2 regions of the Clostridium sp. JN-1 genome follow, and region 2 is predicted to be linked to the other one. Evidence: predicted binding sites of a transcription regulator. Region 2 holds the regulator's gene; the other holds the start of a gene.
What was found. Region 2 encodes HrcA, which represses chaperone genes, less so after heat shock. Its sites were predicted from a motif close to TGTTAGCACTCNNNNNNNNNGAGTGCTAACA; they were not measured.
Positions count from the first base shown of each region.

Region 1: a site for HrcA is predicted at 3,880-3,910, ahead of groES (co-chaperone GroES). Genes of this name have one in related genera too.

Region 1 is NZ_CP033465.1:2,331,906-2,343,143, reverse strand. It holds gene EBB51_RS11205 (4Fe-4S dicluster domain-containing protein) at 532-2,016, shown strand; gene EBB51_RS11200 (TVP38/TMEM64 family protein) at 2,160-2,852, shown strand; gene groES (co-chaperone GroES) at 3,965-4,249, shown strand; gene groL (chaperonin GroEL) at 4,305-5,933, shown strand; gene EBB51_RS11180 (A24 family peptidase) at 6,069-6,818, shown strand; purine riboswitch at 6,991-7,088, shown strand; gene guaB (IMP dehydrogenase) at 7,241-8,695, shown strand; gene guaA (glutamine-hydrolyzing GMP synthase) at 8,756-10,288, shown strand; gene EBB51_RS11165 (sigma-54-dependent transcriptional regulator) at 10,504-11,238, shown strand, end outside.
Region 2 is NZ_CP033465.1:497,377-508,614, forward strand. It holds gene EBB51_RS02425 (ComEC/Rec2 family competence protein) at 1-1,218, shown strand, start outside; gene holA (DNA polymerase III subunit delta) at 1,239-2,282, shown strand; gene rpsT (30S ribosomal protein S20) at 2,315-2,581, opposite strand; gene gpr (GPR endopeptidase) at 2,801-3,775, shown strand; gene EBB51_RS02445 (stage II sporulation protein P) at 3,856-4,926, shown strand; gene EBB51_RS02450 (hypothetical protein) at 5,028-5,348, shown strand; gene lepA (translation elongation factor 4) at 5,463-7,271, shown strand; gene hemW (radical SAM family heme chaperone HemW) at 7,298-8,428, shown strand; gene hrcA (heat-inducible transcriptional repressor HrcA) at 8,636-9,673, shown strand; gene grpE (nucleotide exchange factor GrpE) at 9,716-10,408, shown strand; gene dnaK (molecular chaperone DnaK) at 10,498-11,238, shown strand, end outside.

The DNA.
Region 1 (11,238 bases), 960 kb from region 2:
AAGATACTTCCCTTAATAAAAAGAAGCTTGTATTGAAAATTAACAATACAGGCTTTTTTGCATAAAATAATATTAGTATGTATTGATTATTGCTGTTGAAATTCAATATATTTATTTTTCCATAATTTGAAAAAAATATTATTATTCAAATTCTGTTACAATGATTAAAATAATTTGTTATAATGAAGTTAGATGTAAGATAAGATGTTGCAGAATTATTTTTGAGATACAGGGGGAACTTTTGTATAACTAATAAATTTATTAATTATATAACGTTTTGAGAGTATGATTGTTACAAATTTAACAAATATGTTAGAAATTTAACGATTTTGTATAATTAAAAAGTTTATTATAATTAAAAAATTTGTTGTAATTAAAAAAATTTGTATTAATAAATTTATGTTACAATAATTAAAATAATCTGTTATAATGTCATACGGAAGTTAATTAGGACAACATACATCTGTATTATATAAAATTATAAATCATACCTATTTGGGTATGATGTCGTATAAGGGGGAGAAGAATAATATGATAGCATTTGAAACTCCACTAAAGGAGCTAAAATTTTTAGTTTTGAAGGAGATAGTAGGCTTAGTTAGACAAGACAAACTTACAAAATCAGAACTAGAGAAGATTCCTTTCAAAATAGCACCAGGGGATAAGGCACAATATAGATGCTGTGTTTATAAGGAAAGAGCTGTTATTTATGAAAGAACTCAACTAGCGGCAGGTTTTTTGCCAATTGATAATTTAGCCCGTGATTTGGTAGATGCAGATGACAAGCAAGTAATATATGTTTTACCTGCAGCTTGTGATAAATGCCCTATACACAAATACACTGTTACAGAGGCATGCAGGGGATGTATTCAACATAAATGCATGGAAGTGTGTCCAGCTGGTGCTATAACTAGGGTTGATGGTAGATCTTATATAAACCATGAGTTATGTAAGGAATGTGGAATGTGTAAAAAAGTTTGCCCATATAATGCCATAGCAGAAGTTATGAGACCTTGTAAAAAATCGTGCCCAACTGGTGCACTTGAAATAAATCCAGATGATAGGAAGGCTATTATAAAAAAAGAGAAGTGCATAAGTTGTGGAGCTTGTATGGCCGCATGTCCTTTTGGAGCTATATCTGACAGAAGTTTTATAATAGAAGTTACTAAAGAGTTAATGAGTAATAAAAATGTATATGCAGTAGTTGGACCTGCTATAACAGGACAGTTTGGAAATAAGGTGAGTGTTTCTAAAATAAAGAATGCTTTTAAAGCAGTTGGATTTTCTGATATGTTAGAAGCAGCATGTGGAGCTGATGCAGTTACCGTCCATGAAAGTAATGAATTTGTCGAAAGAATGGAAAATGGAGACAAATATATGACTAGTTCATGCTGTCCTGGGTTTGTTAATTATGTAGAAAAGATGCTTCCAGATCAATCTGAAAGAATGTCAGGAACTGTATCACCTATGGTTGCTGCGGGTAGAATGATTAAAAAATTTGATAAAGATGCAGTAGTTGTATTCATGGGACCATGCACAGCAAAGAAAACTGAAATAAAAAGAGAAAGTGTAAAAGATTCAGTTGATTATGTACTGACATTTGAAGAAGCAGCTGCGCTTTTAGCCGGATTTGGTGTAGATCCTGAAGAGTGTGATGATACAGATGTTAATGATGCATCATCATTTGGAAGGGGATTTGCACAATCAGGAGGACTTACAGCAGCCATAGAAAACTATGTCGGTGATAAAAGGTTAAAAGTAAAATTTAATTCAATTAAGGTAAGTGGAGCAGGTGAAATAAAAAAAGCTATGATAATGGCTAAAGTAGGAAAAATTTCACAAAACTTTATAGAGGGTATGATGTGCGAAGGTGGATGTATAGGCGGACCTGCAGCGATGAGTTCTGCAGCGAAGTCAAGACCTCAACTTATTAAATTTAAAAATAAATCTGATAAAAAATCTGTACTTGATAATGAAAACCTTAAAAAATTTGATGATGTAAATCTCGAAAAATAGATAGTAAGCAATAAATAAAATCTTTGATTAATTATTTGATTAGTCAAAGATTTTACTTTTATATTAAATTTAGATTAAATATATTGAATAGTCCAGCATCATGATTTATAGTATAAGTTATTATAATGTTTAGGATGATGAAAATGATTGGAAAATTATATGAGAAAATAAAAAAGTATAAGTCATATATAGGATTTGCTATAATACTTATATTTATTATCTATGTTGGATATGAATACTATGATAAATATTTTTATATATTTAAGGATCCCGTTAAAATCAAGAATGTAATAATGTCTTATGGAGATTACAGTATTTTTGCATTTGTAATTCTTCAAATCATACAAGTGATCGCTTTTTTTATTCCAGGTGAGATAGTACAAATTGCAGGGGGATATATATATGGTGCAATTTTAGGAACTGTGATTTCATTTATAGGAATAACTATTGGAAGTATAGTTGTATATGGTATTTCTTACATTTTTGGTAAGCCGCTGGTTAAAAAAATAGTTTCAAAAAAAGATTTTAAATATTTTGATAAAATTTTGAATTTGGGTAATATAAATTTAATAGTTTTTCTACTTTATTTAATTCCAGGTATACCCAAAGATATATTAGGCTATATCTGCGGTATTTCTAGAATAAGCGCTAAAAATTTTATTATTTATTCTTCACTTGGGAGAATTCCTGGAATAATGGTATCAGCATATTTTGGAGCTAAAATAAGTTCTCAAAATTATGCTCTGCTTATATCAATAGCTGTTATTATGATACTGGTATTTATATTAGGTGTATTTAAAGGCGAAAAAATAGTAAGAAAGTTTATGAAAAAGTAACATGAAAACAGAGGACAAAGGACATAGGACAATGAAGGTTGATTTTTTGCTAACGCAAAATAATCTTCAAACATTGTCCTCTGTCCTCTGAATATGTTACCAAAATTTTTAGTGTATAAGTTAACTTTCTAGTTAATTTCCTTATAATGATTTGAATTTACGATATACTATTTTTAATAATAATGCTAAAATTATTATTATAAACATTATTAAAATTAAACAGTGCATGAAATATTCTTCTGGCAGCATTTTTATTACAGGATCTTTAACTGGATCAAATAACCAGTACTCATTTGAAAATATAATTTTATGAAATATAGTAAAAACTCCATTAAAGTTAAAATAAGATAATAAAAATATAAATGTACATATAGTCAATAGTATATTTGAACACAAATTTAAAATGCAATAATTTTTCTTTATGAAATTTATGCTAATAACACAAAGTATTATTAATATAAATAATAGGAAATTTATTTTTAGAAATAAGTTTTTAACTTCAATAAAGTGAATTTTACCTTCTAAAGAGTATGGTAAAATTGGCAGATTAAAATCTGCAGTATTACTTGAGTTAATAAAATCTATTATATAGTTGTAAATTAATCTTATTTGATCATTGTTTAAATTAGAGAGTTTTGGTATATCTAAGTGATTTATATCAAAAAAATAAAGTATCCTAAAATTTAAAGTTATTTTTATGGCAATTAGAATTATAGTTAAAGATACAAATAAGCTAATTATAGATTTAACAAAGAATTTAAACATATCCTTAATGATTAATACACATCCTTTCACAATTAAATTAGTAATTACTGTATTTTATAATATATCCATAAAGTAAATAAAAATAAGTTTTTACCTTATCATGTAACTTATTTCCAATAATCAAGCAAAACAATAAGATATTTAGTAATAATGAGAAAATTAAAGTTAAATTAACACTGATGGAATATTTAAGAGTAAATAATTTAATAAGTATGAAATTGGAATTTGAAAATATAGATATGATTCATTATTATAATAATTGTATTAGCACTCGAAAGTAATGAGTGCTAACAAAAAGTCAGTAACTTTATTAAAATATATAAAGTAATTTTTAAGGAGGGGTTTAAATGAATATTAGACCACTTGGAGACAGAGTTGTAATTAAAAGATTAGAAGCAGAGGAAACTACAAAGAGTGGAATTGTTTTACCAGGAGCTGCAAAAGAAAAACCTCAAGAAGCAGAGGTTGTTTCAGTAGGACCCGGCGGATTGGTTAACGGAAAAGAAGTAAAAATGGAAGTTAAAAAAGGAGATAGGGTATTATTCTCCAAGTATTCAGGAACTGAAGTTAAGATAGATGGAGAAGAATATACTATTTTAAGACAGGACGATATATTAGCTGTTATGGAATAGTTAAAGTAAAACATCTATCAGTTACTATTGCTAATTTGTTAGGAGGTAAAATTTTATGGCAAAAAATATTTTGTTTAGTGAAGAAGTTAGAAGATTAATGCAAGATGGTGTTGATAAGCTTGCTAATACAGTAAAAATTACACTTGGACCTAAAGGAAGGAATGTTGTCCTTGATAAGAAATTTGGTTCACCACTTATTACTAATGATGGTGTTACTATAGCAAAAGAAATAGAATTAGAAGATCCATATGAAAATATGGGTGCTCAGCTAGTTAAAGAAGTTTCCATAAAGACAAATGATGTAGCAGGAGATGGAACAACTACAGCTACACTACTTGCTCAAGCTATTATAAGAGAAGGATTGAAGAATGTTACAGCAGGAGCTAATCCAATGCTTGTAAGACAGGGAATAAAGATAGCTGTTGATAAAGCTGTAGAAGAAGTTAAGAAAATTTCTAAACCAGTAGAAGGAAAAGATGATATAGCTAGAGTTGCATCAATATCAGCTTCCGATAAAGAAGTAGGTAAACTTATAGCAGATGCTATGGAGAAGGTTGGTAATGAAGGAGTTATAACTGTAGAAGAATCAAAATCAATGGGTACAGAACTAGATGTTGTTGAAGGTATGCAATTTGATAGAGGATATGTAAGCCCATACATGGTAACTGATACAGAAAAAATGGAAGCATCACTTGACAATGCATATTTATTGATTACAGATAAAAAGATTTCAAGTATCCAAGATATATTACCACTACTTGAGAAAATAGTTCAGCAAGGTAAAAAGCTATTAATAATTGCTGATGACATAGAAGGTGAAGCATTAGCAACTTTAGTTGTTAACAAATTAAGAGGTACATTTACTTGCGTTGCAGTAAAAGCTCCAGGGTTTGGTGATAGAAGAAAAGAAATGCTTCAAGATATAGCAATACTTACTGGCGGTCAAGTAATATCAGAAGAATTAGGAAGAGATTTAAAGGAAACAACATTAGATATGCTTGGAAGAGCAGAGTCTGTTAAAATAACTAAAGAAAATACTACAATAGTAAATGGAAAAGGTGACAAGGCTGCTATCAAAGATAGAGTTAGTCAAATAAGAAAACAAATCGAAGGTACAACTTCAGATTTCGATAGAGAAAAATTACAAGAAAGATTAGCAAAACTTGCTGGTGGAGTAGCTGTAATCAAGGTTGGTGCTGCTACAGAAACTGAACTTAAAGAGAGAAAATTAAGAATAGAAGATGCACTAGCAGCTACAAAGGCAGCTGTTGAAGAAGGTATAGTTCCAGGTGGTGGAACTTCATATGTAAATATAATTCCAGAGATCGGAAAGTTAACTTCAGATGTTCCAGATGTAAAGGTTGGAATTGATATAATTAAAAAAGCTCTTGAAGAACCAGTAAGACAGATAGCTGAAAATGCTGGTGTTGAAGGATCAGTAATAATAGAAAAAGTTAAAAATAGTAAACCTGGAGTAGGATATGATGTATTAAATAATGAATATGTAGATATGATAAAAGTTGGTATAGTTGATCCAACTAAGGTTACAAGATCAGCTCTTCAAAATGCTGCATCAGTAGCTTCAACATTCTTAACTACAGAAGCTGCAGTAGTAGATATACCTGAAAAAACTCCAGAAGCTCCAGCACCAGGTGGAGCACCAGGAATGGGTGGAATGTATTAATATACATCAAAAATACCGCGTTTATCACGCGGTATTTTTTTTATAAATTTTGCCTAAGGTTAATATTATCCATAAAAAGGGTTATCTTAATATAATGGATAAAGTATTAAGTTTGTATTCATAGGGGTAATTATGATGATTGATTGTATGATTTTTATTGCAGGAACTATTATTGGAAGCTTCTTAAATGTATGTATATACAGAATACCTAGGGAAGAATCAATAGTATATCCTCCTTCTCACTGCACAAAGTGTAAAAATAAAATTAAGATATATGATTTGATACCTATTATAAGTTACATTATATTACGCGGAAGATGTAGATACTGCAGGAGTAAAATTTCAATAAGATATCCTCTCATAGAATTTTTAGCAGGATTGATTTTTGTAATGCTATTTAATATGTATGGTTTAAGTCTTACTTTTATAAAATACGCTGCTTTTATAAGTATATTAATTGTAGTTGCATTAATTGATTACGATACTACTAATGTATATTTTTCAACTATATTAATAGGAATAATTTTTTCAGCAATTTTTATATGCACATATATTTACATTGGGATTCCTGTAAAGGATTATATATACGGCGGCATCTTAGGAGGAGGAATACTATTTTTAATATGGTTACTTACATATGGCAATATGGGTTTAGGTGATGTAGAAATTTGCTTTGTCTGTGGATTGTTTTTTGGAATTGAATTGACTCTATTAATGATACTTTTGGCATTTGTAATTGGGTCACTTTGTGCTAGTATTCTTGTATTATCTGGTAAGAAGTCCAGAAAGGATTATATAGCATTTGGACCATATATTTTAATGTCATCTATAATATGTTCTGTTTTTGGTGAAAATATTTTTAATTTTATGTTATTTACACTTTAATCTTTGTTATTAAATTAACATTGTTGATGTAAACGTACATATAGAATCTAAATATGTATAATACAAGTACAAAATTATTGACAAAGCAGCAAAAATTGAATAGAATAGTATAAATACTTTAAATTAAAATGAATTATATATTGCAATATGTAATTAATATAAAGTTTTAAAGTCAAAATTTTTTATTTAAACTCATATATCCCCTGAATACGGCAGGGAGTTTCTACCAGAAGCCTTAAATTTCTGACTATGGGTGAAATTATTATAATTTTAGCATATTAATTTCACTCGCATGTGTACTTTAGTATGCTTTTATTTATATAGTTTTTTCTCATATCTCGGAGTGTAAGATAGGCTTCAAACTAGAAACTCTATATCTAAAAGTTTAAATTTTTGTATATATTGAAAGGAAGTTGATACAAATGGCAAAAATATGGAAAAACGGATATACATTTGACGATGCACTTTTAGTACCAAATAAATCAGAAATTTTACCAAGAGAAGTGTCTTTAACTACTAATTTAACTAAAAAAATAAAATTAAATATGCCTCTTATGAGTGCAAGTATGGATACTGTTACAGAATCAAAGATGGCAATTGCTATTGCAAGAGAAGGCGGAATTGGTATCATACATAAGAATATGACTATAGAACAGCAGGCTATGGAAGTTGACAAAGTAAAGAGACAGGAAAATGGAGTAATAACTGATCCATTTTATCTTTCACCAGATAATACAATAAATGATGCTCTTGAACTTATGAGCAAATATAGAATATCAGGTGTACCTATAACATCAAATGAAAAATTAGTCGGAATAATAACTAATAGAGATATTATCTTTGAAAGCAATTATGATAGAAAAATATCAGAAGTTATGACAAAAGAAAATCTTATAACTGCTCCAGAAAATACAACAATAGAAGAAGCAAAGGAATTATTAAAAAATCATAAAATTGAAAAACTTCCATTAGTTGACGCACAAAATAATTTAAGAGGGCTTATAACTATAAAGGATATAGAAAAGGTAAAGAAATTCCCTAATGGTGCAAAAGACTCAAAAGGAAGATTATTATGCGGTGCAGCTGTTGGAGTAACAAAGGATATGATGCAGCGTGTGGATGCTCTTGTAAAGGCAAATGTTGACGTAATAACTTTGGATACAGCTCATGGACATTCCCATGGTGTAATTGATGCAGTGAGAATTGTAAAAGAAAAGTACCCAGACCTTCAGGTTATTGCAGGAAATATTGCAACAGCTGAAGCAACAAGAGATTTAATTGCTGCAGGAGCAGATTGTGTAAAAGTTGGAATAGGACCTGGATCAATTTGTACAACTAGGATAGTAGCTGGTGTCGGAGTACCGCAGCTTACAGCTGTAATGGATTGTGTTGAAGAAGCAAATAAACATGGAATTCCAGTAATTGCTGATGGAGGAATAAAGTATTCAGGAGATGTAGTTAAAGCTTTAGCAGCTGGGGCAAAGGTTGTAATGATGGGATCATTACTTGCAGGATGTGAAGAAGCTCCAGGTGAAACGGAAATATATCAAGGAAGAAGTTATAAGGTTTATAGAGGAATGGGTTCACTTGCAGCAATGGCATGCGGAAGTAAAGATAGATATTTCCAAGAAGGAAATAAAAAGTTAGTTCCAGAAGGTGTTGAAGGAAGAGTTCCTTATAAAGGATATGTAACTGAAACTATATTTCAGCTTCTAGGCGGCATACGTTCTGGAATGGGATACTTGGGTGCAAAAACTTTACAAGATTTATATGAAAATGCTAGGTTTGTTATACAGACATCAGCAGGACTTAGGGAAAGTCATCCACATGATATTTCAATAACTAAAGAAGCACCAAATTATAGTGTAAATCAATAATATAAATTTTAATTGCAACTTTCCTCAATATAAATATGTTTTGGAGGTATCAGTATAACTATGGAGAGAGAACTAGTCCTTGTAGTTGATTTTGGAGGACAATATAATCAGTTAATAGCTAGACGTGTTAGGGAAAATAATGTATATTGTGAAATAGTACCATATACATATTCTATAGAAAAGATAAAGGCTAAAAATCCTAAAGGAATAATATTCACAGGCGGTCCAAACAGTGTCTATGGAGATAGTGCACCTAGAATAAATAAAGAAATATTTGAATTAGGTGTTCCTATACTTGGAATATGTTATGGTGAACAGTTGATAGCTTATACTTTGGGAGGAAAAGTTGAAAGTCCTGAAGTAAGGGAATATGGTAAAACTAATGTAAAATTATATGATAATTCCGAATTGTTTTATGGAATAGACCAAGATGAAACTTGCTGGATGAGTCATACTGACTTTGTATCTGAAGCTCCTAAAGGATTTGATATTGCAGCTGTAACAAGTCAATGTCCCGCAGCTGCTATACAAAATGTTCAAAAAAAGATATATGGAGTTCAATTCCATCCTGAAGTACAGCATACTCCATTTGGTAAAAAGATGCTTTCAAACTTCTTGTTTAGAATTTGTAAGCTCAAGGGTGATTGGTCAATGGCATCCTTTGTAGAAGAAAAGGTAAAGGCTGTAAGGGAAATAGTTAAAGATAAAAAAGTAATATGTGCACTATCAGGTGGTGTAGATTCATCTGTTGCAGCTGTATTAGTACATAAAGCTATTGGAAAACAATTAACTTGTATCTTTGTAGATCACGGTTTACTTAGAAAAGATGAAGGTGATCAAGTAGAAAGAGTATTTAGACAGCAATTTGATATGAATTTGATAAGAGTTGATGCTAAAGATAGATTTTTAGGAAAATTAAAAGGTGTTAGTGATCCTGAAAGAAAGAGAAAGATAATAGGAGAAGATTTCATAAGAGTATTCGAGGAAGAAGCAAATAAACTTGGAGATATAGGATTTTTAGTACAGGGAACAATTTATCCCGATGTAGTTGAGAGCGGAACTAAAACGTCAGCTACTATAAAGAGCCATCACAATGTAGGTGGATTACCAGAAGATATGAAGTTTAAATTGATAGAACCTCTTAGAGAGCTGTTCAAAGATGAAGTAAGGGCAGTTGGTGAAGAACTTAAAATACCTCATAAATTGGTTTGGAGACAGCCATTTCCAGGTCCGGGACTTGCAATAAGGGTTCTTGGAGAAATTACAGAAGAAAAACTTGAAATTGTAAGAGAAGCAGATGCTATTTTTAGGGAAGAAATAGCAAGTGCAGGACTGGATGAAAAGATATGGCAGTACTTTGCATGTCTTCCTAATATACAATCAGTTGGTGTTATGGGAGATGAAAGAACTTATTGTCATACAATAGCTCTAAGAGCCGTAACTTCAAGTGATGCTATGACTTCAGATTGGGCTAAGATACCTTATGATGTTTTAGATAAAGTAAGTAGAAGGATAGTAAATGAAGTTAAAGGTGTAAACAGAATTGTTTATGATATAACAAGCAAACCACCAGCTACAATTGAATGGGAATAAGATGCAGTAAATTTACAGCTTAATAATTCAGCTAGCGGAAAGTAATTAGGATAGAAATATCATAGTTACTTTTCCTTTTTTATAGAATAATTCATAAATTTTTTTCTTTAAATATTTATTTGAAAGTGTATTATAGTATTGTATTGATAGAGTATTAAAATTTGATTTGTTATGTATTGATTAGTGTGTTTATTTTGGAGAAAGGAGATTTTAAGTTGAAACGTATAGATAAAATATATAATTATTTACTTGATAATACAAAAAAACTTAACTTGGACACTATAAAAGAAAAAAAAGGATTTAGTGCATCAGAAATCTCAAAAGAATTAGATATATTGAGAAATAATGTGAGTATGGAATTAAACGTACTGCTTAGAGATAAAAGGATAATAAAGATCAAGGGAAGACCAGTGTTATTTTTAGAAAAGGGTACTGTAGAGAATATTGTTGGATGTAAGTTAGAAGGTAAGTCTTTAGAATTTGACAGTATAGATAAGTTAATTGAATTAAGTAATAAAAATAAAAAAGATAAAGATCCATTTAATAATTTAATAGGTGCAGAAACAAGTCTTAAAAATCAAATAGAGCAAGCTAAGGCGGCGGTACTATATCCTCCTAATGGTCTGCATACTTTAATTGTCGGACAAACGGGAGTTGGAAAAACATTATTTGCAAACATGATGTACAATTATGCTAAGTATGCAAAAAGGTTCAGTAAAGATGCACCATTTATAGTATTTAATTGTGCAGACTATTATAATAATCCACAGCTTTTGATTTCACAAATATTTGGACATGTAAAAGGAGCTTTTACAGGAGCTGAAAATGAAAAAGTTGGTTTGGTTGAGAAGGCAGATGGTGGAGTGTTATTTTTAGATGAAATACACAGACTTCCGCCGGAAGGTCAAGAGATGATATTTTATTTTATGGACACAGGAACTTATAATAAA
Region 2 (11,238 bases):
CTTATAATGTCACTTTGTTATGGAGATACTACATATCTTTCAAAGACACAAAAGGGGCAATTTCAACAACTTGGAGTATTTCATGCTATAAGTGTTTCGGGATTTCATATGGCTATTATATACAAACTATTGGAAAGTATAGCTGGACTTAAATTGGCGGTATTTTTCTCAGCCCTATACGTTTTGTTTACAGGTTTTCAAGCAGCAACTTTAAGGGCATTTATAATGATATTTATATTTAAGTTTTCAAAAATTGTTTTTAAAAATTATGACAGCATATCTTCACTTAGCTTATCTGCATTAATCATACTCGTAGTAAAACCTTATTATGCAGCTGATATAGGATTTATGCTGTCTGTTACAGCTACTTTAGGTATAATTTTGTTTTATAAAAACTTCTTAAAATTATTTAGAAAGTTTCCACAAAAATTGAATGAATCATTGAGCGTAACCATGAGTTCACAGATATTTTCAGTTCCATATATAGCATTTACAATCAAAAATTTTAGCAGCGGTTTTATACTTGGAAATATATTTTTGTTACCTATATATTCAATTATAGTTGTACTTGGGAATATAGCTATTTTTGTATATAATATAGATATTCTTTTTAAGCCATTATGTATTGTTATCAATATAGTAATGACTGCTTTAACTGGAGCAAATCATATTTTGTTAAAGTGCTGTCCTAGTGTCAGTTTTTTAACTTATTTAGATGGAATAGCACTTTCTATTATGTTTGTAAGTTATATGATTTTTAAGATTGGATATAAAAGGTGTAAGTATATACCGTTTTTTATGATTGCTGCTATATTAATTCAAAACTATAGTTTTTTCCCTCAAATATACAGCTTTAAGTTTGAAGAAGGTCAAGGTGTAGTTATAAAATATAAAGATAAAAATATAATGCTGTGCAGCGACAGCGGAGAAAACGTAAAAGATTTTATTAACTTGAAAGATCATATAAAAGTAGATAAGGTAATAACAAATGCTGAATATGGAAACAAGATTAAGATCGATAATGAATTTTATTTAAAAGTACTGCCTCATTCTTTAAATAATATACAATTGGAGATAGATAGAGGAAATTTTAAGTATTATTTTAATGATGATAAACCAGGTAAAGTTAAAAGAAAAGACGAATATATGCCATATGATTATGAAGAAGATTATAATTTATATGTTATAATATTCGATAGAATATTTGCATTTAATTAAAATAATGAGGAGTGTAAATTTTGATAGATATATTTACATTAAATGAAAATTTAAAAAAAGGCAAAGTTGAGAATTGTTATTTATTTTGCGGCAGTGATGAAAAACTTATGAAGGATACTATAGGTTGCATAGTAAATAGAAATGTAGATAAAAATCTTAGAGATTTAAATTATGTGCAATTTGATGGAACTTCTCTTGAAAGTTTTGAACCTGTAATCAATGCATGTGAAACAATGCCATTTATGTCCCGTAAAAAAGTAGTGCTCGTATATAGAGCTTCGTTTTTAAATGATGATAAGTCTGGAAATCCAAAGCTTCATAATGAAAGAACATTTAAAGATATTTATGACTATATAATAGATGTTCCAGGGCACTGCATACTTATATTTTACGATGTTTTTAGAGGTAAGAGATATAAACCTGGCAAAAGAATATATAGACTAGATAAAAAAATATGTGTAGTTAGAGTAGATAAAATAAAAGGACGTCAATTGGAGGCCAGGGTTAAAAATTTATTTGAAATTAGGGGAAAGCAAATTGGAAGAGTAGAGCTTAGGATTTTTTGCAGTTTGATGCAGGAAAACGACTTAAATATTGTAGAAAATGAAGTGGAAAAGTTATGCTGCTATGTTCAAGATAAGCCTATAACAAGAGAAGATATAAAAACTCTTTTCTTTAAAAATAATTATGATGATATATTTGATTTAACTAATCCAATAGCAAATAAAAAGATAAAGGAGTCAATAGAAGTTTTAAATGAACTCATATATAAGGGAGAAAAAATACCTTATTTATTAAATATGATAGAAAGACAGTTTAATAAGCTGCTTAAAATTAAAATTCTTCTGCACTATAAGAAAGATAAACAAAATATAATGCATAGTTTGAATATACGATCTGAGTATGCATATGAAATTACTGCTGCACAGAGTAAAAAATTCACATTTAGACAATTAGAAAATGCTTTAAAGTTATGCCTTGATGCAGAAGAAAAAATTAAAAGTTCTACAATAGATTCCAAAACGGAAATGGAACTGCTTATAATAAATACTATTGTTGGATAAAATAAATAACCGGTTAAAAACCGGTTTATTTATTAAGCACTTAAGTTGTTTAATTTTGCTGATAATCTTGATTTGTTTCTTGCAGCCTTATTTTTATGTATTACTCCTTTTGATGCAGCCATATCTAAAGCTTTAGCAGCAGATACAAAAGTAGTTTTAGCTTCTTCAACATTTTTAGCATCTATAGCAGCCAAGAATTTCTTTATAGTAGTCTTTAGTGCTGATTTAATTATTTTGTTTTGAAGAGTCTTTTTGTTTATAACTTTAATTCTCTTTTTAGCTGATTTTATATTTGCCATAATTTCACCCCCTTATATTTTAATAGGGTCTCAACAGCTTTGGGGAAATGCTAGTGAGTTTCGTTTATTTAACAAATGCTATTATAACATTAAAATTTTATTACTTCAAGTGTTTTTTAGTTACTCATGGTTGTTTTCAAAAAAGCTGTATCGGTTATGGATAGTTAAAATGAAAAAAGGAAAGATAATAGTAAATATTTATTATCGGGAGTGATGGATGTGTTCAGTATTAGAACTGATTTAGCAGTTGAAGCAAAGGAATTTTACGAACAGGAAAATAAAGAGAAGATTTCGGGTGTAGAAGTTGAAGAAAGTAGTGATGAGGATATAAAGATAACTAGTGTTAAAATAGTAAACAGCACTGGAGAAAAGATGATGAATAAACCAATTGGAACATATGTAACCATTGATATTCCGAAATTTACATGTTATGATGGAGAATCTATGGATAAACTCAGTATAGCATTTGGCAAGACACTTAGGAAGATGATAAAACTTGAAGATGATATGACAGCACTTGTTGTTGGACTTGGAAACTGGAATGTAACTCCAGATGCTCTTGGACCTAAAGTAGTTTCTAAACTTATGATAACAAGACATTTAAAACAATTGGTACCAGATAAAATTGATGAGAGGATAAGACCTGTATGTGCAATAGCCCCTGGGGTGCTTGGAATTACTGGAATTGAAACTAGTGAGATAATAAAAGGAGTTGTAAATAAGATAAAACCCAATTTAGTAATATGTATAGATGCACTAGCTTCAAGAAAAATGGATAGAGTTAATTCTACAATTCAAATAGGTAATACAGGAATATCACCTGGTTCTGGAATAGGAAATAGGAGAATGGAAATAAGCGAAAAAACTCTTAAAGTACCTGTAATAGCTGTGGGAATTCCAACTGTAGTAGATGCAGCTACTATGGCAAGTGATACTATAGATATGGTATTAGATTCCATGATAAAGCAAACTAAAAGCGGCGGAGAATTTTACAATATGCTTAAATCTATAGACAAAAATGAAAAGTTTACTATGATTAGAGAAGTTTTAGAACCGTATGGAGCAAACCTAATGGTTACGCCTAAGGAAGTTGATATGGTTATGAACTCAATATCGAGAATAGTAGCTGGTGGAATAAATATAGCACTTCAGCCAAAACTTAATTTAGATGAAATAAATAAATTTTTAAATTAGTACTCAATTGAGTAATATAAATTTAGCCTGTCTCATATAGATTATTATGAATTCATTTAATAATCACATAAGAGGGGGCGATGTTATTATTGAATTACAGAAGAGTAGATAATAATAGCAGTAACTTTAGATTGAAAATTTTTATTTTGATGATGAGCGTACTTTTAGTAATAATTTTACCATGTGCTGTAAGGGCTAATATGTACAGCAGCAGTGTAAATAGAAATTTGTCATATGTTAAAATTTTGAATTATACTATGCCCATCATCAAAGTTACATCATTTAATGAAGAAGATAGAGCAGAAAATAAGTTTTCTATAACATCATCATTATTATCTATGATTGGTTTTAAGATGAACGACCCTGTTTCTGTTGTATCGAAGGAAGTATCTTTTATTAATTTAGGTAAAAATAATTCTAATCCGAATGAATTTAAATTAGATGATAAACAGGTTGCAAAAAATGATTCTAAATCCAATTTAAATAATAATGGATCAAATTCAACGAATAAGGCTGCTAATGTTTATGATCCTAAATTGAAAAAAACATTAAGTACTCAAAAGCCAGAAGTTTTAATATATCATACTCATACTACAGAAAGTTATAAACCTGGAGGTCCTACAAACTTTGACAATTCACAAAATGTATGTGCAGTTGGAGATGAGCTGGCATCCGAGCTTCAAACTAATTATGGAATATCAGCTATAAATGATAGAACTGTACATGATGCTGAAGCTTATACTAAAAGTTATCAACGTTCAGCTGTAACAGTAGACGAGTATTTAAAGAAGTATGGAGACTTTAAACTCATAATAGACCTCCATAGGGATTCTGTTGAGGATAAGAGTGCAATGACTATGAATATAAATGGTGAAAATGTAGCTAAATTTATGATGGTTATGTGCAAAAAAAATCCTCACTTTGATAAGAATATGGAACTTGCAAATAAAATAGTGCAAACATCAGATAAATTGTTTCCAGGTTTTTGCAAAGGAGTTTTTTACTATAATTACGGCACAAGATATTTTAATCAAGATAAGAGTAATAATGCAGTACTTATTGAAGTTGGAGGCGATATAAATACTACTACTGAGGCTAAGGCATCAGCTAAGTATTTAGCTAGAATAATTGCAGAATGTTTAAATAGATAATGCATTCAAATATGAATAAAAATATAAAATATGTACATCCTTAAATAATAGGTTATGTGTGTAAAAAACGTTAAAATCTATAATTTGGGGGTGTATTTTTATTGAAAAATAGAATTAAGGGAATAGTTTTAATAATACTTGTTTGTATTTTTATAATAATCTACGGCTTTATAGTAGTAAGTGGAAACTTACCAAAGTTTATAAAAGATAGATCATATGTTCAAGTTAATTACAATTTTAAACCTTTTAATTTTACTGTAAATGTAGGAGAGTATTCTTTTTATATAAATAAAAAGATTATTACTAATTTAAAAACAGGATCAGAAAGAATTGTAGATGATATACACAAAAATGCCAGCATAACTACGGAAAAGGCTGTTGAAAAAACTAAGGGAGTATTTAATAAACTAGGCATAAAATAAAGTTAATACAATTTCGTAAATTTTTAATTTTAGTATTACTTCTTTTATATTAAGCTTTGTTATGCTATAATTTACTTTGATTATTTAACAGTAGTTAATGGAGGGTAGAGAAATATGCAGAGCCAGAGACAAAAATATATTAGAAACTTTTCAATAGTTGCTCATATAGATCATGGTAAGTCTACACTTGCAGATAGATTAATAGAAAAAACTGGTACACTTACAGAACGAGAGATGGATGAACAAGTACTTGATAATATGGAAATTGAAAGAGAAAGAGGCATAACAATAAAATCTCAAGCTGTAAGACTTGTATATAAAAGAAGTGATAATGAAGAATATATACTAAACCTCATAGATACTCCAGGACATGTAGATTTTAATTATGAGGTATCAAGAAGTTTAAAAGCATGTGAGGGAGCTGTACTTGTAGTAGATGCAACTCAAGGTATACAAGCACAAACTTTAGCTAATTGTTATTTGGCTTTAGACAATGATCTTGAAATAGTTCCCGTTATAAATAAAATAGATTTAGCCAGCGCAAGACCTGATGAGGTAAAACAGGAAATAGAAGACGTAATAGGAATAGAATCATCGGATGCACCCCTTGTATCAGCTAAGACAGGACTCAACATTGATCAGGTGCTTGAAGCCATAGTAAATAAGGTTCCAGCTCCAGATGGTGATGAAGGTGCCCCTCTTAAAGCTTTAATATTTGACTCATATTATGATAGTTATAGAGGTGTTGTATGTCATATAAGAGTTAAAGAAGGAACGATAAAGCAGGGCATGCAAATCAAACTCATGAATACGAATAAGGTTTATGAAGTAGTTGAAACAGGAGTTTTTGTACCAAATTATATGCCTGTTGATGCATTAAAAGCTGGAGATGTTGGCTATTTTACAGCTTCAATAAAGAATGTTAGGGATGCACGAGTTGGAGACACAGTTACAGAATATAATAGAGAGACAAAAGAGGCTTTAGAAGGATATAGACCAGCAGTACCTATGGTATTTAGTGGTATTTACCCTGTAGATGGTGCAAAGTATGGTGAATTAAAAGATGCACTTGAAAAACTTCAAGTAAATGATGCAGCATTATCTTTTGAACCAGAAACATCTGTTGCCCTTGGTTTTGGATTTAGATGTGGATTTTTAGGATTATTACATATGGATATAATTCAAGAGAGAATAGAAAGAGAGTTTAATTTAGACATTATAACAACAGCTCCTTCGGTTATATATAAGGTATGTAAGACTGATAACACTATTATAGAGTTAACTAACCCTACTAATTTACCTGATACCGCTGAAATAAAATATATGGAAGAGCCTATGGTTAAAACTTCTATAATAACTCCATCTGAGTATGTTGGTGCAGTTATGGAATTGTCTCAAAATAGAAGAGGAATATTTAAAGATATGCAGTATATAGAAACTACTAGGGTATCTTTAAACTATGAAATTCCATTAAATGAGATAGTATATGATTTCTTTGATGTTTTAAAGTCAAGGACAAGAGGATATGCATCTTTGGATTATGATTTATGTGGATATAAGGAATCAAAACTTGTAAAACTTGATATACTTTTAAATGGTGAAATGGTAGATGCACTTTCTATGATAGTACCTGAAGAGAAGGCATATGCTAAAGGAAGAGCTATAGCACAAAAATTAAAGGATATAATACCAAGACAGCTATTTGAAATACCAATTCAGGCAGCTGTTGGAGGCAAAGTAATAGCAAGAGAAACAGTAAAAGCAATGAGAAAAGATGTCCTTGCAAAGTGTTATGGTGGAGATATAAGTAGAAAGAGAAAACTTCTTGAAAAACAAAAAGAAGGTAAAAAGAAAATGAGACAAATTGGAACAGTAGAAGTTCCTCAAGAAGCATTTATGGCAGTACTAAAGACAGACGAATAAATGATTTATTGGTGGTGAATCTTATAATGGCTTGTATATCTTTATACGTTCACATTCCGTTTTGCAAACAAAAATGTTTATATTGTGATTTTCCATCTTACAGCGGTAAAGAAAACATCATGATAGATTATGCCAAAGTTTTGGCAAAAGATATAGAACAATCTGTAGAACAAAATGAAGTAAGTACTATATTCATAGGTGGGGGAACTCCCACCTATTTATCTTTAGAAGCGTGGAGAATTATAGCAAAGGCTATAGAGAAAATAAATAAATCTAATAATATAGAATTTACAGTTGAGTGCAATCCTGGAACAATTACAGATAAGAAACTTAAACTTTTTAAAAACATTGGTGTCAATAGACTTAGTATAGGACTTCAAGCATGGCAGGACGATTTGCTAAAAAAAATCGGTAGAATACATAATGTTAGAGAATTTAAGGATTCATTTAACTTATCAAGAAGTTTGGGATTTAATAATATAAATGTGGATTTGATGTTTGGACTTCCAGACCAAACTTTAGAAGATTGGAAAGACACCTTAAGTAATGTTGTAAAATTAAACCCAGAACATATATCATGTTATAGTCTTATAATTGAAGAAGGTACATTTTTTTATGAAATGTATAATAAGGATAAGTTGAGATTACCTGATGAAGAAGTTGAAAGAAGTATGTATAATTATACATTAAACTTTTTAAAAGAAAATGGATACTTACAATATGAAATATCGAATTTTGCAAAGAGTGGAAGGGAGTGCAAACATAACTTAGTATATTGGAACCTTGGAGAATATATTGGATGCGGTGCAGCTTCACACTCATATATAAATGAGATGAGATATTTTAAAACAAGAAATGTTGAAGAATATATTGCTGAAGTTAATAATAACAAAGTTATAAAAGAAAGCCTCCATAAAAATTCACTTAAAGATGATATGGAAGAATTTATGTTTATGGGTCTTAGAAAGATTGAAGGTATATCTGTAGATGATTTTTATAATAGGTTTAAGAGAGATATATATTCCGTATATAATCCTATAATAAAGAAGTATTTAAAGCAAAATTTATTGATATTGGAAAATGGAAGGCTATTCTTAAGTAAGAGAGGAATAGAGGTCTCTAATAGCATTATGTGTGATTTTATACTTGATACATAGTTTACAAATTTTAACTTACATGATTATCTATAGCTAGAGGGAGAAATAAGGAGAAATTATGAGAAAAAGTATACTCATACTAAATTAAAAATGATTTGAATTAATTTAATAATATATAAGCAGTTGACAAAAAAAAATATGAGTGATATTTTTTAATCATAGCAATTAGCACTCAACTTAAACGAGTGCTAATAAAGAGGTGGTAATATGAATATCCATGAAAGAAAAATAAAGATACTCCAGGCTATTATAGATTACTATATAGATACTGCAGAACCAATAGGCTCAAGGACAATAGCCAAAAAATATAATTTGGGAATAAGTTCTGCTACTATAAGAAATGAGATGGCAGATCTTGAAGATATGGGATATCTTGAACAGCCTCACAGCTCCTCAGGAAGGAAACCTTCAAATAAAGGTTATAGACTTTATGTTGATAAGTTAATGCAAGTTTCTGGTTTAACTCAAAAAGAAAAATTACTCATAAGGAACAAAATATTGAGTATTACGCTGCAGGAAATTGATACTATATTAAAACAGGTCACAGCAATTTTATCTGACCTAACTAAACTTACTTGTGTGGCTAAATCTCCTTCTGTTAAAAAAAGTAGTATAAAGTATGTACAATTAGTAAGCATTGATATAAATAGCATATTACTTGTTATAATAACTAACAATGGTATAATTAAGAATAATGTCATAAGGATAAGAAAAGATGTAAGTCAAGATGTTTTAGCTAAATTGAGTAATATTTTAAATGCAAGACTTAAAAATTTAAATTGTGATCAAATAAATCTTGAAGTTATAAACAATTTAAAAAATGATTTAAAAGGATATGATGATATATTCAATGCTATAATTCCAGTTTTATATGACAGCTTGAATTCAACAGATAAATCTGAAATATATATGGAAGGTACAACTAATATATTTAGTTACCCAGAATATAACGACATAGAAAGAGCACGTGAATTCTTATCACTATTAGACAATAAGGAAAAGGTGAGTAGTTTACTGAATAGTGGAGCAGGTATTTCGGTTAAAATAGGAACTGAAAATTATATTGAAGGTGCTCAAGATTGCAGCGTAGTTTCAACAATTTATAGTATAAATGGAAGACCATTAGGTGAGATAGGGGTAATAGGTCCTACAAGAATGCATTATTCAAAGATAATATCATTAATGGCAAACGTAGTTAAAGAATTAAATTCCATGTTAGACAGTATGTATCCCGAAGATGGATAGGGTTTACTTAAATAAGAATCAATAAGGGGAGGAAGTATTTAAATGGAAAATAACAAAAATGATATAGAAGGTGTTACTAAAGAGAATATTGATCAAGAAGATGTTACTAAAGAGAATGTTGGTCAAGAGGATGTTAATAATGCAGATGAAAAATGTAAATGTGAAAATCTAGATGACAATGATGAAACTTATAAAAATGAAGACGAAGACAAATGTGAGACAGCAGAATGTGATGAAAATTTTAAAAATAATTTTGAAGCTCTAGCTAAATCATTAGAGAAAAAAGCTGATGAATTAAAAGAAGAAAATTCTAAATTAAAAAATGAAAATGATACGTTAAAAGATAGATTAGCTAGAAATGTAGCAGAATACGACAATTACAGAAAGAGAACAGCAAAGGAAAAGGAAGGAATTTATACAGATGCATGTGAAGATATACTAAAGGCAATTCTTCCTGTATTAGACAACTTAGAAAGAGCAGTAAGTGTAGAAGGAAATGTTGATGACTTGAAAAAAGGTGTTGAAATGACTATGAAACAATTTAATACCGCTCTAGAAAAGTTAAGTGTAGAAGAAATTAATACAGATAGTGAATTTGATCCTCATTTTCACAATGCAGTAATGCATATTGATGATGACAGTTATGATAAAAATCAAATTGTAGAAGTATTTCAAAAAGGTTATAAAAGAGGAGAAAAAGTACTGAGATACAGTATGGTTAAGGTTGCAAATTAACTTAATTTATAATTGTTGATTTTGGATTTAAAATTTTGATATCAACTAAAATAATTTGAGTATATTTATAAATTTAGGAGGTAAATAATATGTCAAAAGTTATAGGTATTGATTTAGGAACAACAAACTCTTGTGTTGCAGTTATGGAAGGTGGAGAACCAGTAGTTATAGCAAATTCAGAAGGAGCAAGAACTACCCCATCAGTAGTATCTTTTCAAGCTAATGGTGAGAGACTTGTAGGTCAAGTTGCAAAAAGACAATCAATTACAAACCCTGATAAAACAATAATGTCAATTAAAAGACATATGGGAACAAGTTATAAAGTTAATATAGATGGCAAGGATTATACACCGCAGGAGATATCTGCTATTGTATTACAGAAAATAAAGGCTGATGCTGAAGCATATCTTGGAGAAAAAGTTACTCAAGCAGTTATAACAGTTCCAGCATACTTTAATGACAGCCAAAGACAGGCAACAAAAGATGCTGGTAAAATAGCAGGACTTGAAGTTTTAAGAATAATAAATGAGCCAACAGCAGCATCACTTGCTTATGGACTTGATAAAATGGATACAAACCAAAAAATATTAGTATATGATTTAGGTGGAGGTACTTTTGATGTATCATTACTTGAATTAGGTGATGGTGTATTTGAAGTTAAGTCAACAAATGGTGATACACATCTTGGTGGAGATGATTTTGACCAAAAGGTCATGGATTATATAGCTGAAACATTTAAATCAGAAAATGGAATAGATTTAAGAAATGATAAGATGGCATTACAAAGATTAAAGGAAGCTGCAGAAAAAGCTAAGATAGAATTATCTTCT